DNA from 4 places in the Gordonia insulae genome. Region 4 is predicted to be linked to each of the others. Evidence: predicted binding sites of a transcription regulator. Region 4 holds the regulator's gene; each other region holds the start of a gene.

Region 1 (3,207 bases), 3.3 Mb from region 4:
CCGCGTCAGCCTGCACCCCTATCGCCGGGCGAACGTGATGGACTGCAACGTCCTCGGCCTCGGTTCGGTCGTGCCGGTGGTCAGTTCGTTCCTGCTGATCGCCAGCATGCTGACCGAAGGTCCCAACGAGGTGTCGGCGCTGGCGCTGTTCGCCGTCACGTTCTATCCGCTGGTGCTGTCGGTGGTGATGGCGTTCTCCATCATCACCGGCTGGGGGCGGCGGTTCGAGGGGCCCGACGGGGAGGCGGTGCGCGAGCCCGTCACGCCTGTTGACGACGCTGCTATCACTCCGACGAACCCTGCGCCGCGATCGCACGAGGTCGCACCGAGCCCCCTCTAGGGCCGGGCTTCAGCGTCGCGTGGACTCGAACTGCCAGACGGTCAGATGGAACGCCACGGGGTCCCAGCCGACCTGCATCGCCAGCCTGTTCATCAGCTCAGCTGCGGACTCGGTACTCACTGACGTGACACCCAACGCCCGCGCCACATAGCCGGCGACGAGTGGGTCGGTCTTGGCACCCCCGATGCCGGCCAGCGCCAACAAATAGGTCCAGGTGACCCCTGATTCCTGCCCCGGAGCCGCACACCACATCCGCCGCAGCTCCCTCGCCCGGCCCCTGGCAATCGCTTCACTGAGATGATCAACAGTGGCAACACCACGTGTCGCGAACTTCAGCGCCACCTGCTGTACCGCCGAAGCCTTGACGGATGCACCTGCATCGCCCATGGCCTGCTGATCGTTGACCTTCTCTGCCCAGTTCTGTACGCCGCCCAACTGCTTGATGCTCTTCAGGAGCTCGTGCAATCCGTCGGTCTCCGCGTCAGCGTCATCCGCTCGGCGGTAGGCCACGTAATGGCTGACGACGTCGGCGGTCACTGCCGCGTCCTGGCCGCTCGCGTAGACGGCGTCGATCACGCATAACGCCAAGGACTTCCGATAGCCCGTCGGCACGAACCACAAGTCTGGATCGCCCAGATCGGCCCTCGCGGCCGCTTCTAGAGCTGCAAGATCGTTGGCACGCGCCCCGGCGAGATCGGGCGAGTATTGCGCCGCGCTTCTAGGGTTGTCGTGCGGGCCCGGCTGCGCCATGACGATCAGCTCCTTCGATCACCCCACCCTAAGCAATCCGATGGGATTTGTCGTTTCCACCGGCAGCTGATGTGGATCGTCGTGTGGTCAACTCGTGAAGTGCGATGTCTCAGGACATCGGTGACGCTGTCGAGCAGGTCCGTTGATGCGCGGGCCGCGGACCTGGTGAGGGCCGGTCGAGCTCACCTGCCCGCAACCAGAAATTCGCGGGTTGCACGCCGCAGCAATCGGGCGTATTCTCGAACATACATTCGAAGCACGGTCTCGCGGGGGTGAGTATGACCGAGCACAACAACAACGTTCACGACGTGACCGAGCCGTCACCGTCGAGTGAACCGCAGTCGGAGGTGCCGGGTCTGCTCGCCGAGCTACACGCTGTGCTCGATCGGTTGGCCGAGGCGGATGTGACGCAGTGTGCTGACGCCGAGTTGGTGGCGGTGGCCAAAGCCCACGAACGCGCGATCAACCGGATGATGTTCGAGGGCAACCGACAGATCCTGGAACTGTCGGATCGCGATGTGCCGCGGGCGATGGGGTTTCGGAGCCTGAGCAACTTCATGAACGCCGAACTGCGGGTGTCACATCCGGGCCGCCGCAGAAGGCAGATGACGGCCACCGCCCGGTTCCGCCAACTCGGTGGGCAGCGGGCCGAACCGAAGTATCCCACGCTGGCCGACGCGTTCGCCGCGGGTGCGGTGGGGCCGGCCCACCTCGACACCACCATCGAGTTCCTCGACGCCCTGCCCCACCGGCTGCCGCATGACCAGCAGGTGGCCGCCGAGGTCACCCTGGCCGGGATGGCCGGTGAGCACACCCCGACCGAGATCACCGCACTCGGGCATCGTCTGCTCGCCCATCTCGATCCCGACGGCGAGGTGACCGACGAGCGGGACCGTCGACGTCGCCGCAACCTGTGGGCCAACCGGGCCGATGCGCAGAAGATGTCGAAACTGACCGGGCATCTGGATCCGGAAACCCGTGCGTTGCTGGACATGCTGCTGGCGGTATGGGCCAAACCCGGCCTCAACAACCCCGACGACCCCGACTCGCCGCGTGGCGGCGAAGACGACGCCGATCCCGACGCACTCAAGGCCGCCGCCGACCGCGACAACCGATCGCAAGCCCAACGCAACCACGATGCGTTGGCGGCGTTGCTGCGGGCAGTGTTCACAGACGGGCTGCTCGGGAAGTCGCATCGCGGGTTGCCGGTGCAGTTGATCGTGAAGGCCGACCTCAACGACCTGATCCGCGAAGCCGGGGTCGGGGTCACCGCCACCGGCACCCCCCTGCCGATCGCCGACGTGATCCGTCTCGCCGGGCAGGCGCAGCAGTACCTGGCGGTGTTCGACGACGCCACCGCATTGCCCCTGTACTTCGGTCAGGCCAAACGGTTAGCCACCCGAGCCCAACGATTGGTGTCCTTCGCCCGCCCCGACGGCGAGGTCTGCTCGGCACCAGACTGTGATCAACCGGCCACCCACGTCGAGATGCACCATGCGGCTCGCGATTTCGCCGACGGCGGACTCACCGACATCGTCGATCTCGCTCCGGCCTGCCCACGCCACAACCGGATGGTCGGCCCTCGCGTCGGATACTTCACCACCGGCGTCCACCGCGACGGCCCAGACGCGGGCCGAACCTGGTGGCGACGCAACAACAGACCCGGCGCACCACCGAACCCTCAACGCCTCAACCGTCGCCCCGATGTCGCCGTTCTCTATCGGCAGCAGCTCGACCAGGCGCGTGCCCGCATCCACCCATCACTCAACGTCGAGGCGCCACCGCCCGAGCCCGACGAGAAACTGCACCCCGGCGAGATGCCGCAACACATCTCGCCCGTGGAAGCACGCCTCGCACTAACACTGCTCAAGCACGCCGCCTGAGTTGTGCCGCACCGTCACCGGCGAGCTCGTCCATGCCGGCCGACCGCCCTGTGAGGACCAGCAGCAGGGCCTCTGTCGGGCCTTCGACAATGGGCCCGTCGCCGGCTGCCCAGTCGACGTCGGTCGCCACCCAGCGCACCGTGGTCGGCACCTTCCCGAACATGCCGTCGCTGGCGGTGCCGACGAGAAAGTCGAGCACCACCCGCGTGCGGTCGGGATCGAGGTTCGCCGCGA
Region 2 (3,207 bases), 3.7 Mb from region 4:
GATCTCCAATCTCGCTCCGAACACCGCCTACACGGTGACGGCGACCTGCACCGAGCTGCCGGGCCTCGACGTCGGCAGCGCGACCGTCGCGGTGCAGACCACCGCCGGTGGTGGGGGCGGCGGCGGGACCGGGAGTCTCAGCTTCTAACCGTCTGTTTCGTTGCTGATTCGGCGTCTGCGGTTGCGTTCGCGTTCCTGCTGTCTGCGGGTGTGCTTGGCTGACACCCGACTCTGCGAACGAGTGGGCGCTGCTGGTGTCTCCACGGTTGGAGCAGGCGTCGTGAGATCCGGCGGACCCTGGGCAGGCGCCGCGAACCGGATGCGGCGTAGCCCGGGGAACAGCACGTCGAGATGCTCGGGATCGCCCGTGACGACCAGGCCTTCGGGGGTGGTGAACTCGGTGTGCAGGCGGCCGGTGAGGTCGCGGTACTGATCGTCGATCCAGTCGCCGAACGTCTTGAGCAGATGCCCGAAGCGGTCTTTGGAATTCAGGTTGTCCGCCGTCGTCTGACCGCCACGCGCCGGATGCCGGTGGTCGTACTCGACGACGTGGTCGACGTCGGCGACGAACGACGACACCGACGAACCCGGGATCACGCTGTAGGCGTCACGAATCCGAACGAACAGATCCAACGCCGACGACGGCCGGTACGGATCCGACGGCCGATACGCGGGCAGCGTGATCGTGCCGTCCGAATTCTGCGGTGTACCCGGCGGTACGAGTGGCCTGACGACGGCATCCGGGCGGGCGATCAGGTCACGGACGTGGGCGTCGGAGACGACGCCGTGCCCTGCGACGAACCCGGCGTTGTGGGCGGTGCCGGCGGCGGTGGATTCGTCGCACACCACGTGGATGACGACCTTCGAGTCGACCGGTGGGATCGTCGAAGATTCCGGAATCTGCGCGCTGCAATCAACGTGGCCGCACTGGCATTCGAACGGAGTTCCGGTCAGCAACGCGAATGCCGCATCCGACGCACGCTGCTGCCTCGTGCGGCCATCGAACTCGCATGCGGCCGCGGCGAGAGCCTTGACCGCGGCAGCCGCGATCTGTGCGTTCTCCGCCGCCATCGTCGCGGTCAACGTCGCGGTGCCGTCCTTGCCGTCGCGCACCCACATACCGCGCGCATCCAGGGCGCGGCGACGGCGCTCGCGGACGGCGTCGGGGTCGTGGCGGAACACGATGCGATCGACCATGTCCTGCACGCGTTCGCGTGACCACGCACCCTCATGAAGATCCAGGGCCGCCGCGACCTCGACATCCACCACCGCCGCATACTCGTGACCGTCGACCAGGTCGCTGCGGGAGATGATCGTCGCCACCAGGTCCGCCGAGATTCGTCCATCACGCAGCCGTTCGGCGACCTGCGGTAGCCGGTCCCGCAAGGCGAGAGCCTGGTTGATGATCTTCTCCGCAGCGTGTTGGGAGATGCTCAGCGAGATGGCGATCCGCGCGGCACAGTCGGCGAAACCGTCCTTGAGGAACAGTGCATGCGGATCCGGATCAGACCCGACGATGCGGGCATGCAACTCGGCGGCGGTCTGGTACTTCTGCCACGCCAGAAACGACTGGCCGCGCTGCAGCGAGACGAAAGAGCCGACAAGGTCATTGGTGTCGGCGGCGGGAATCTCCTCGGCAGACACCCCGCCCGTGAACAGCGGCGCCACATCCGGCCACGGCGAGGGGACTCCCCACCACGACGACAGCGACCACGCTGAACCCGACACCGAGAACACCTTCCGCACGAAGAAACCAGGGAACACCAGGACCGTTCCCACATATCTCTTCGAACATCAGCCACTCCGGTGGGGGCCGACCTCGGGTTCATCAACAACCGATCCTGCTGACAACCACTCTACGAAACCGGTCCGACAAGAATCGATCGCGAACCTGTCGTCGCCTGGTGTCAGGCCGCCTCGACCGCGCGCAGACAGTAGCCGAGCGAATTCGGCTGGGAGAACGACCACTTGGTCTGGTCCTCGGTACAGGTCAGCGACTCGTCCGAACGGGAGACCGCCTCGGCGATGACCGTCGTCTGCGCGGGTGTCGCCGAGCAGTCGCTCTCCCGGTAGTCCACGAGCTGACCGCCGGGCATCGGGATCTGATAGCACTCGCCGTTGACGAAATTGGGTGTCATGCAGAGTTTCTGGGAGTCGCCGGCGAAGGTGAGGCTGGCACTGTTCTCGGCCGCGCAGTCGGCGCCGGTCGAGACCGTCGACGCGGCGTAGAAGGTGAGTCCGTCGGAATCACAGGTGACCTTGGTGGCGCGCACCTTTCCCTCGTCGTCGGTCTTGTCCGCGATCCGCAGACATTCGCCGACCGCGATGTCGGAGGTCTTCTCGACCGGCTTCTCACTCTCGGTGCCGATGGACACGCTGCATGCGGCGACCAACATGAAGCCCATACACGCCAGCAGGAGACCGCCGTGCCGGGCGAGCTGCCATCGCCGGCGCGGCGGGGCGTCGGCGATGTAGGTGATGTCGGGTCGGGGAGAGGAATCGTGGAACGTCATCGGAGGAGCCTTTCGGTTGCTTGTTGTGCGACGAGCATCCCGATCGGCTCTTGTGACGGACTTGAGGTCGGCTTGGTGCGCTGCGGCGCGTCCACTGCTCAGATGACGACGCTCTCGTCGCCGCGTGACGCCATCCGCTCCCCGGATCGGTATCCGCTCCCTCGATCGAAGGAGCGGATACGGATCGAGGGAGCGAGGATGGTCGAGCGGGAAGCCAGAGGTGGCTCAGCGGCCGAGGAATGCGTTGCAGGCCTTCTATGGCTTTGCCTCGCAACAGATGTCGGGCACAGCCCAGCTGGTGACCAACACGAAGGGCGGTGTCAGTTCACAGGTGGGCATGTCGATGGCGCCGCCGCTGTGGATCGTGAACTTCGCCCTGCTCTACATCCTGAAGCCTTCACTGGCGGCAGCGATGCCTGCCCACTGGGCTCCGATTCCTCCCGCGGTGGCTCGCGCCGTGCGGTCGAGTCCCAGCGGGCAGGTGCCTTTCGGCGACTACGCGTCGTACTTCCGGTGACCGATCGGCGCTACGGGGTCTGCCGGGGCTCCTGCGTCTGCCGGGGGTCTTGGGTCTGTCGCGGATCCTGAGTCTGCCGAGGATCCTGGAGGTGACGCGGGTCGGATGATCCGTTGGTGTCCGGCACCTGCCCGTGGCGCGGTGACTGCGCGGAGTCCTGTCCGGGCGCCGGCTGGC
Region 3 (3,207 bases), 1.4 Mb from region 4:
GCGTGCTTCGACTACCGAGATGGGTGGTGGGATCGTCTCGGTGAGCTGCAGCGTATTGCGGCCGGGTGGCGGTTCGGCCTTCGTTCCGGGTGGATGGATGCGTGCGCGTGTCTGGTCGAGGTGCCGGCCATAGAGCTGTGCGATGTCGGGGCGGCGATTGATCTGTTCGGGGTTCGGCGGTGCGTCGGGTTGGCTGTTGCGCCGCCACCAGGTGCGGCCGGCGTGGAGACCGTCACGGTAGACGCCTGTCGTGAACTGCCCGACCCGATGCCCGACCATCCGGTTATGTTTCGGGCAGGCAGGGGCCAGATCGACGATGTCGGTGAGCCCGCCCTCGGCGAAGTCCAGTGCGGCGTGATGCATCTCCACCTGAGTGGCGGGCTGATCGCAGCCGGGCGCTGAGCACACCTCCCCGTCCGGGCGGGCAAATGATGCCAACCGTTGTCCTTGCGACGCCAGCCGTTTGGCCTTGCCCAGATACAGCGGCACCGCGGTGTGGTCGGCGAAGACAGCCAAATACTGTTGGGCGTCGGCGGCCAGGCGGATGACATCGGCAATCGGCAGCAGCGAACCTGTTGCGGTGGTGGCCAACCCGGCCTCACGCTTGAGGTCGTTGAGGTCGGCCTTGACGATCAACTGCACCGGCAGGCCGCGGTGGGACTTACCGAGCAACCCGTCGGTGAACACCGCACGCAGCAGTGCGGCCAATGCATCATGATTGCGTTGAGCCGGTGTCCGGCGGTCACGTTCGACCGCCGCGGACAGCTGGTCGGGGTCGGCGTCCTCGATCGACCCACGTGGTGACTGCGGATCCGCGGGATTGTTCATGCCGGGTTGGGCCCACACAGCCTGCAGCATCTCCACCAGGGCGCGGGTTTCCGGGTCCAGATGTCCGGTCAGTTTCGACATCTGTTGCGCATTCTGCCGATTCAGCCACAGGTTGCGGTGCCGTTGACGATCGGCGTCGTCGGTCAACTCGCCGTCCGGATCCAGATGGGCCAGCAGACGTTGGCCGAGTTCGCCGATCTCGGCGGGCGTGTGTGTGGCGGCCAGCTCCCCCATGGTGACCTCGGCAGCGACCTTCCGGTCGTGCGGCAGGCGATGAGGCAAGGCGTCGAGAATCTCGATCGTCTTGTGCACGTGCGCCGCACCCACCGCACCGGCGGCGAACGCCACTGCCAAGGTCGAATACTGCGGGTCGCCGGTCTGCCCGTTGAGCTGCCGGAACCGGCCGGTGGCGGCGAGTTGCGCTCTGCGGCGTCCGGGATCAGAGATCCGCAGGTGGGCGTTCATGAAATTGGCCAGGGACCGAAATCCCATCGCCCGGGGCACATCCCGATCAGAGAGATCCAGGACCTGACGGTTGCCCTGAAACGTCATCCGATTGATCGCCCGCTCCGTCGCTTGCGCCACGTCAATCAGTTCGGCATCGCTGCAACGAGCCAGATCCGCCTCGCCGAGCCGATCCAGCAGCGAGTGCAGTTCGGTGAGCAGCGCAGGAACCTCCGACAAGGACTCACCCACGCCATCGGCACCTGTGGTCGGCTCGGCCATACTCACCCCCAATGAGTTTGCTTCGAATGTATGTTCGACTATAGGGCATTCAGGCGGCACTCGCAACTGTTATCTCTCAGGACATCGGTGACAGTTATGTATCAAGACATCGGTGACAGTGTGGGTAGTCTTGGTGGTGACACTTCTGCATCGATGCTCGGCCGGGGGCTGTTAACCCTGTAGTTCGGCTGGCGATCTCTCAGTGGCCTGACGACGCGCCGCGCGGAGCGGTCTCGACGTTCTGCGTCGAGCATGGCATCTCCCGAAAATCGTTCTACACGTTGCGTAAACACGCGAGGAACGACGCGCCCGCCGCGGTGCTCGAGCCGCGGTGCTCGAGCCGCGGACCCGCCGCCCGAGGTCGAGCACGCATCTTCCGCGAGGCCGGCTTGGCGGGCCGCGACGCGGTCGCCACTCGCGGCGGCGGTGTGTGAAAGCAATTCTCGCGCCGTTGGATCCAGTCGGATCTGTCGCAGCCTCCTGCTTTCGACGGAGTCAATCCGCCGCAATGTGTCGCCGAGAATCCGCAGTTAGAATCCGCAAGGACGACAGAATGTTTGCTTCTTGAGTCACATCCTCATCAACGATCCAGCGCGAGCCTCACCCGTGGTAGGCCACCTCGGAAGACCATGACGCCTCGTCCTGGTGTGCGGCATCCCAGATCGCCTCGGCCACCCGATCGGGAGTGAAGGGACCGTCTTCGCCGAGTGAGCCCTGCACCGTCACTGACACGGCGCGGATGCCCTCCGGCGCGAGAGTCGTGTCGATACTACGGACAAGATTCCGGATCCCGGCCTTCTGCACGCCCAGCGACGCTGCACGATTCCACGGCTTGTCCGCCGCCATGCTCCCGGTAACGGTGACGCGGCCACCCGCCGACATGAACTGCCGCGCGGCCTGCACCGCAGTGAGTAGGCCACCCACACCGAGCGCGACATCCTCGAGCAGTTCCTCGACGGTGAGTTCGAGCGGATCCTTTTCTCGGAAAGCACTGGGGTTGAAGTGAAGGACGTCAATTCGGTTCCACCACTGCCCCATTGATCGAATTTCTGACGTGGCCGCCGCCACGTCCGTGACGTCCAAGACCTCGGCGAGAGTCTGCGCGCCGTGGTCGGCAACCTGGCGATCCAACTCCGCCAACCGGTCCGCATCGGTGCCGAGCAGCCCGACGTCGTATCCCTTCGCCGCGAATCGCCGAGCGACCGAACCGCTGACGCCCGGACCTGCTCCCACCACGACGATGACCGGTTTGCTCATGGGTTTCGAGCATAGTCGGACCAAAGATATTCAGCAAAATCAGTTTACTTATTGACATGTATTGACTGATTCGTCTACCTTTCGTCCATCACCCTTCGGAGTGGTCTGCATCACAACGCAGCGAAAATGTGCCGAGGCTCGCGACGAGCCTCGCCGATCAAAGGAAGTCAGTATGCGTTTCGCGTCATCCCGCTCGCGTCGCCGCTATGCGACAGCGTGCCTCGGCGCCGTGGTCGTCATCGCCGGCGCCACGGCATGTACCGAGGATTCTTCCAGTGAGGGCGGCTCATCGTCGGCAGCCGCCGAGAGCGCGGTCGCGGCTGCACCCAGCGGTACATTTGCCGGCAATCAGGCCAGCGGGACACCGGTCAAGGTGGGGCTGATCAACCCCGAAGG
Region 4 (3,207 bases):
GCGGACACCGCGCATCACCTTCTCGCGGCTGAACGGTTCGGTCACCCCATTGCGTTTGACCACCGACAGGACCGCGCTCTCCACGGTCGAGAACCGGCGCCCGCACTCCGCACACGAACGGCGTCGTCGGATCGCCTGCCCTTCGTCGGCGACACGCGAGTCGATGACCTTGGTGTCTTCGTTCTTGCAAAACGGGCAGCGCATGTCGTCCTCACGCACATCTCGGGACACGCCGGCGCACCGGATGCTCGCTGCGCCGTGCCGGTTTCCGGCTGGACCCTGTGTCACGAGGATACCGTCCGACGATCAGCGGTAGGCGGGCGCGATCAGCGCCTGACCCACGCGGAGACCCGACGACGGGAGGTCGTTGCGCTCGACGATCTGCTGGATCACCGCCGCGCGCGGCACGTCCGGCGCGACCCGGTCCGCGATGGAGCTCAGCGAGTCACCCTGTCGGACGTGGACGATCTCGGTGCCCGCCGGGGTGGGCGCGACCGAGGCCGCGTAGTTCGACCCGATGATCGCCACCGCCCACACCAACACCGCCAGGGCCCCGCCGAGCACGACCGCGAGGGCCGTGGTGCGCCGGCGCACATAGATGCGTCGGTCGACCGCGGGTGCTGCGCAGCGCGTGCCCGCGACGACGGGCGCCGCGACCCGTCCCGCGGGTCGGCGATCCGCGGGTCGCGTGCGCTCCACCTGGGCGCCGCGCCGTGGCCGGGTGCTGACACCCGTGACCGGACGGCCGACCTGGCCGGTCCGCCCGGTGCCGAAGGGCGAGGCCGCGCGGCCGCGGGCCCGATGTGTCGGGCTGCCGGCGTCACGCATCGGGACGCCGGTGGTCGCCGGACGGGTGCGGGTGAGAGTCGACGTGCTCATCGTGTCCTCCTCGGTTCCCGATCGACGGGTGTCGATCACATGTTCGATGGAACGCATGTTCGATTTGTAGCACGTGTCGCCGACAAAGTCTCGACACGCGTCGAACAAATGTTTGAACAAGTCGGAACGGTCGGTTACTGTCGGCGCTACAGGAACGCATCGACCAGCCACTTTGCGAGCGAGGCTCCCCAGACAGCGCGACAGCCACCAGCCGACGCGCAGACACCGACAGAGAGGACTCACCGATGAGCGACAAGGCCGGCGGGCGGCGTCCAGCGCCCCGCGGGATCGATGACAGCCAGCCCGATGGTGTGACGGGCCCGACGTCGGACCCGGTCGCGGATGCCCCGGTCGTCGTCGATCCACAGGTGGCGGAGTCGACCCTGACCCCCCGTCAGCGCGGTGTCCTCGAGTTCATCCGTCAATCGGTGCGTGAGCGCGGCTACCCGCCGAGCATCCGGGAGATCGGCGATGCCGTCGGCCTGACGTCCACCTCATCGGTCGCACATCAGCTCCGCACGTTGGAGCGAAAGGGCCTGTTGAAGCGCGATCACAACCGTCCGCGTGCGGTGAACATCCAGGACGGCGACCACAACCCACCCGGCGGGACCTCGGCTCAGGCCGACGACCCACAGCTGCCGACACCGACCTTCGTCCCGGTGCTCGGTCGGATCGCGGCCGGCGGCCCGATCCTGGCCGAGGAGGCCGTCGAGGATGTGTTCCCGCTGCCACGCGAATTGGTGGGCGAGGGCTCGCTGTTCCTGCTTCGGGTGGTCGGTGAATCGATGATCGACGCCGCCATCTGCGACGGCGACTGGGTTGTCGTCCGGCAGCAGAACGTCGCCGACAACGGCGACATCGTCGCGGCGATGATCGACGGGGAGGCGACGGTGAAGACGTTCAAGCGCAAAGACGGTCACGTCTGGCTGATGCCGCACAACGAGCTGTTCGAACCCATACCCGGGGACGACGCGGCCGTGCTCGGCAAGGTCGTCACGGTGATGCGTCGCATCTGATCACCCCGCTCTGATCACCCCGCGACGAGCACTGTCGGCGGCCGGGACTCCCGGCCGCCGAACCGTTGCTCGCTCGCCCGTGCGCCGGTGACTCAGCCGGCGAGCGCCGCCGCGGCCGCGGCTCGCGCTGCGGCGGGATCGGCCGTGGCGAGCGCGGCCTCCGCTGCGACGCGGCACTGCTCGGTACTGACGAGACCCAGGCGCGCGCCCACCGCGGCCGCGGCTGCCGGAGCCGCCGACAACGAGGTGACGCCGAGTCCGATCAGGACGCACGCGAGCAGCGGATCGGCCGCCGCCTCGCCGCAGACGCCGACCGGCTTGTCGAGATCGCGTCCGGCCCGCGCGACCGTCGCGATCAGCGCCAGGACCGCGGGCTGCCACGGATCGGTCAGCGTCGCGAGTTCGGCCGACATCCGATCGGCGGCCATCGTGTACTGCGTGAGGTCGTTGGTGCCGATGGAGACGAAATCGACCTCGGCGAGGATCGCGGGTGCGAGGATCGCCGCGGCCGGTACCTCGATCATCACTCCCGCGACCAGCCCGCGGCTGCGCACCTCACCGGCGAACTCGGCGGCCTCCGCGGCCGATGCGATCATCGGCGCCATGACCCAGGGTTCGGCCGTACTCTTCGCCGCCGCGGCCGCGATCGCGTCCAGCTGCGTCGCCCGGATCTCGGGGTGGTCGAGGGCGATCCGGTTGCCCCGCACACCGAGTGCGGGATTGGCCTCGTTGAGCTGGGTGACGAACTTCAGCGGCTTGTCCGACCCGGCGTCGAGCGTGCGGATGACCACCTTCTGGCCGGGGAACGCATCGATCACCTCGCTGTAGAGCGTGGTCTGCTCTTCCACCGTCGGTGCGTCCGTGCGGTCGAGGAACGCCAGTTCGGTCCGGAACAGCCCCACTCCCTCGACGGGGTATCCGGTCGCCGTGCGCGCCGACGTCCCGTCCGCCACGTTGGCCAGCACGGCCACCTCGTGTCCGTCCGCGGTCCGGCCCGGACCGGACCAGTCGGCGATGGCGGCGGCACTGCGTCGACTCTCCTCGACGTCGGACTCGGCACTCGCCGCGTCGGGCTCGATCTCCATCGTGCCCGCCGTGCCGTCGACCAGGACGCTGGTGCCTGCCGGCACCGATGCCAGGCCGGTGACCGCGACGATGCACGGAATCCCCAACTGGCGGGCGATGATCGCGGTATGACTCGTCGGGCCGCCGAGTCGGGTGACGAGCGCGGTGATCCGGGTCGGATCCAGTCCCGCGGTGTCGGCGGGTGCGAGGTCGTCGGCCAGCAGGACCGACGGCACGTCGGGTTCGG

What was found. Region 4 encodes LexA, which represses DNA repair genes until DNA is damaged. Its sites were predicted from a motif close to CGAACANNTGTTCG; they were not measured.
Region 1: D7316_RS18615 (HNH endonuclease signature motif containing protein) is a predicted target of LexA. The motif match lies at 1,331-1,344, and genes of this name have one in related genera.
Region 2: D7316_RS20515 (DUF222 domain-containing protein) is a predicted target of LexA. The motif match lies at 1,777-1,790, and genes of this name have one in related genera.
Region 3: D7316_RS09710 (HNH endonuclease signature motif containing protein) is a predicted target of LexA. The motif match lies at 1,578-1,591, and genes of this name have one in related genera.

Annotation. Positions count from the first base shown of each region.
Region 1 covers NZ_CP033972.1:4,101,055-4,104,261, reverse strand. Annotated here, with positions in the region: gene D7316_RS18625 (Na+/H+ antiporter NhaC family protein) at 1-340, shown strand, start outside; gene D7316_RS18620 (heme peroxidase) at 350-1,090, opposite strand; gene D7316_RS18615 (HNH endonuclease signature motif containing protein) at 1,369-2,973, shown strand; gene D7316_RS18610 (maleylpyruvate isomerase family mycothiol-dependent enzyme) at 2,957-3,207, opposite strand, start outside.
Region 2 covers NZ_CP033972.1:4,496,830-4,500,036, forward strand. Annotated here, with positions in the region: gene D7316_RS20510 (hypothetical protein) at 1-148, shown strand, start outside; gene D7316_RS20515 (DUF222 domain-containing protein) at 145-1,728, opposite strand; gene D7316_RS20520 (pyridine nucleotide-disulfide oxidoreductase) at 1,908-2,513, opposite strand; partial or broken gene D7316_RS20525 (hypothetical protein) at 2,761-3,030, shown strand; gene D7316_RS20530 (hypothetical protein) at 3,041-3,207, opposite strand, start outside.
Region 3 covers NZ_CP033972.1:2,149,181-2,152,387, forward strand. Annotated here, with positions in the region: gene D7316_RS09710 (HNH endonuclease signature motif containing protein) at 1-1,554, opposite strand, end outside; gene D7316_RS09720 (SDR family oxidoreductase) at 2,155-2,811, opposite strand; gene D7316_RS09725 (ABC transporter substrate-binding protein) at 2,984-3,207, shown strand, end outside.
Region 4 covers NZ_CP033972.1:768,974-772,180, reverse strand. Annotated here, with positions in the region: gene nrdR (transcriptional regulator NrdR) at 1-204, opposite strand, end outside; gene D7316_RS03645 (LysM peptidoglycan-binding domain-containing protein) at 307-936, opposite strand; gene lexA (transcriptional repressor LexA) at 1,125-1,895, shown strand; partial or broken gene D7316_RS03635 (putative PEP-binding protein) at 1,988-3,207, opposite strand, start outside.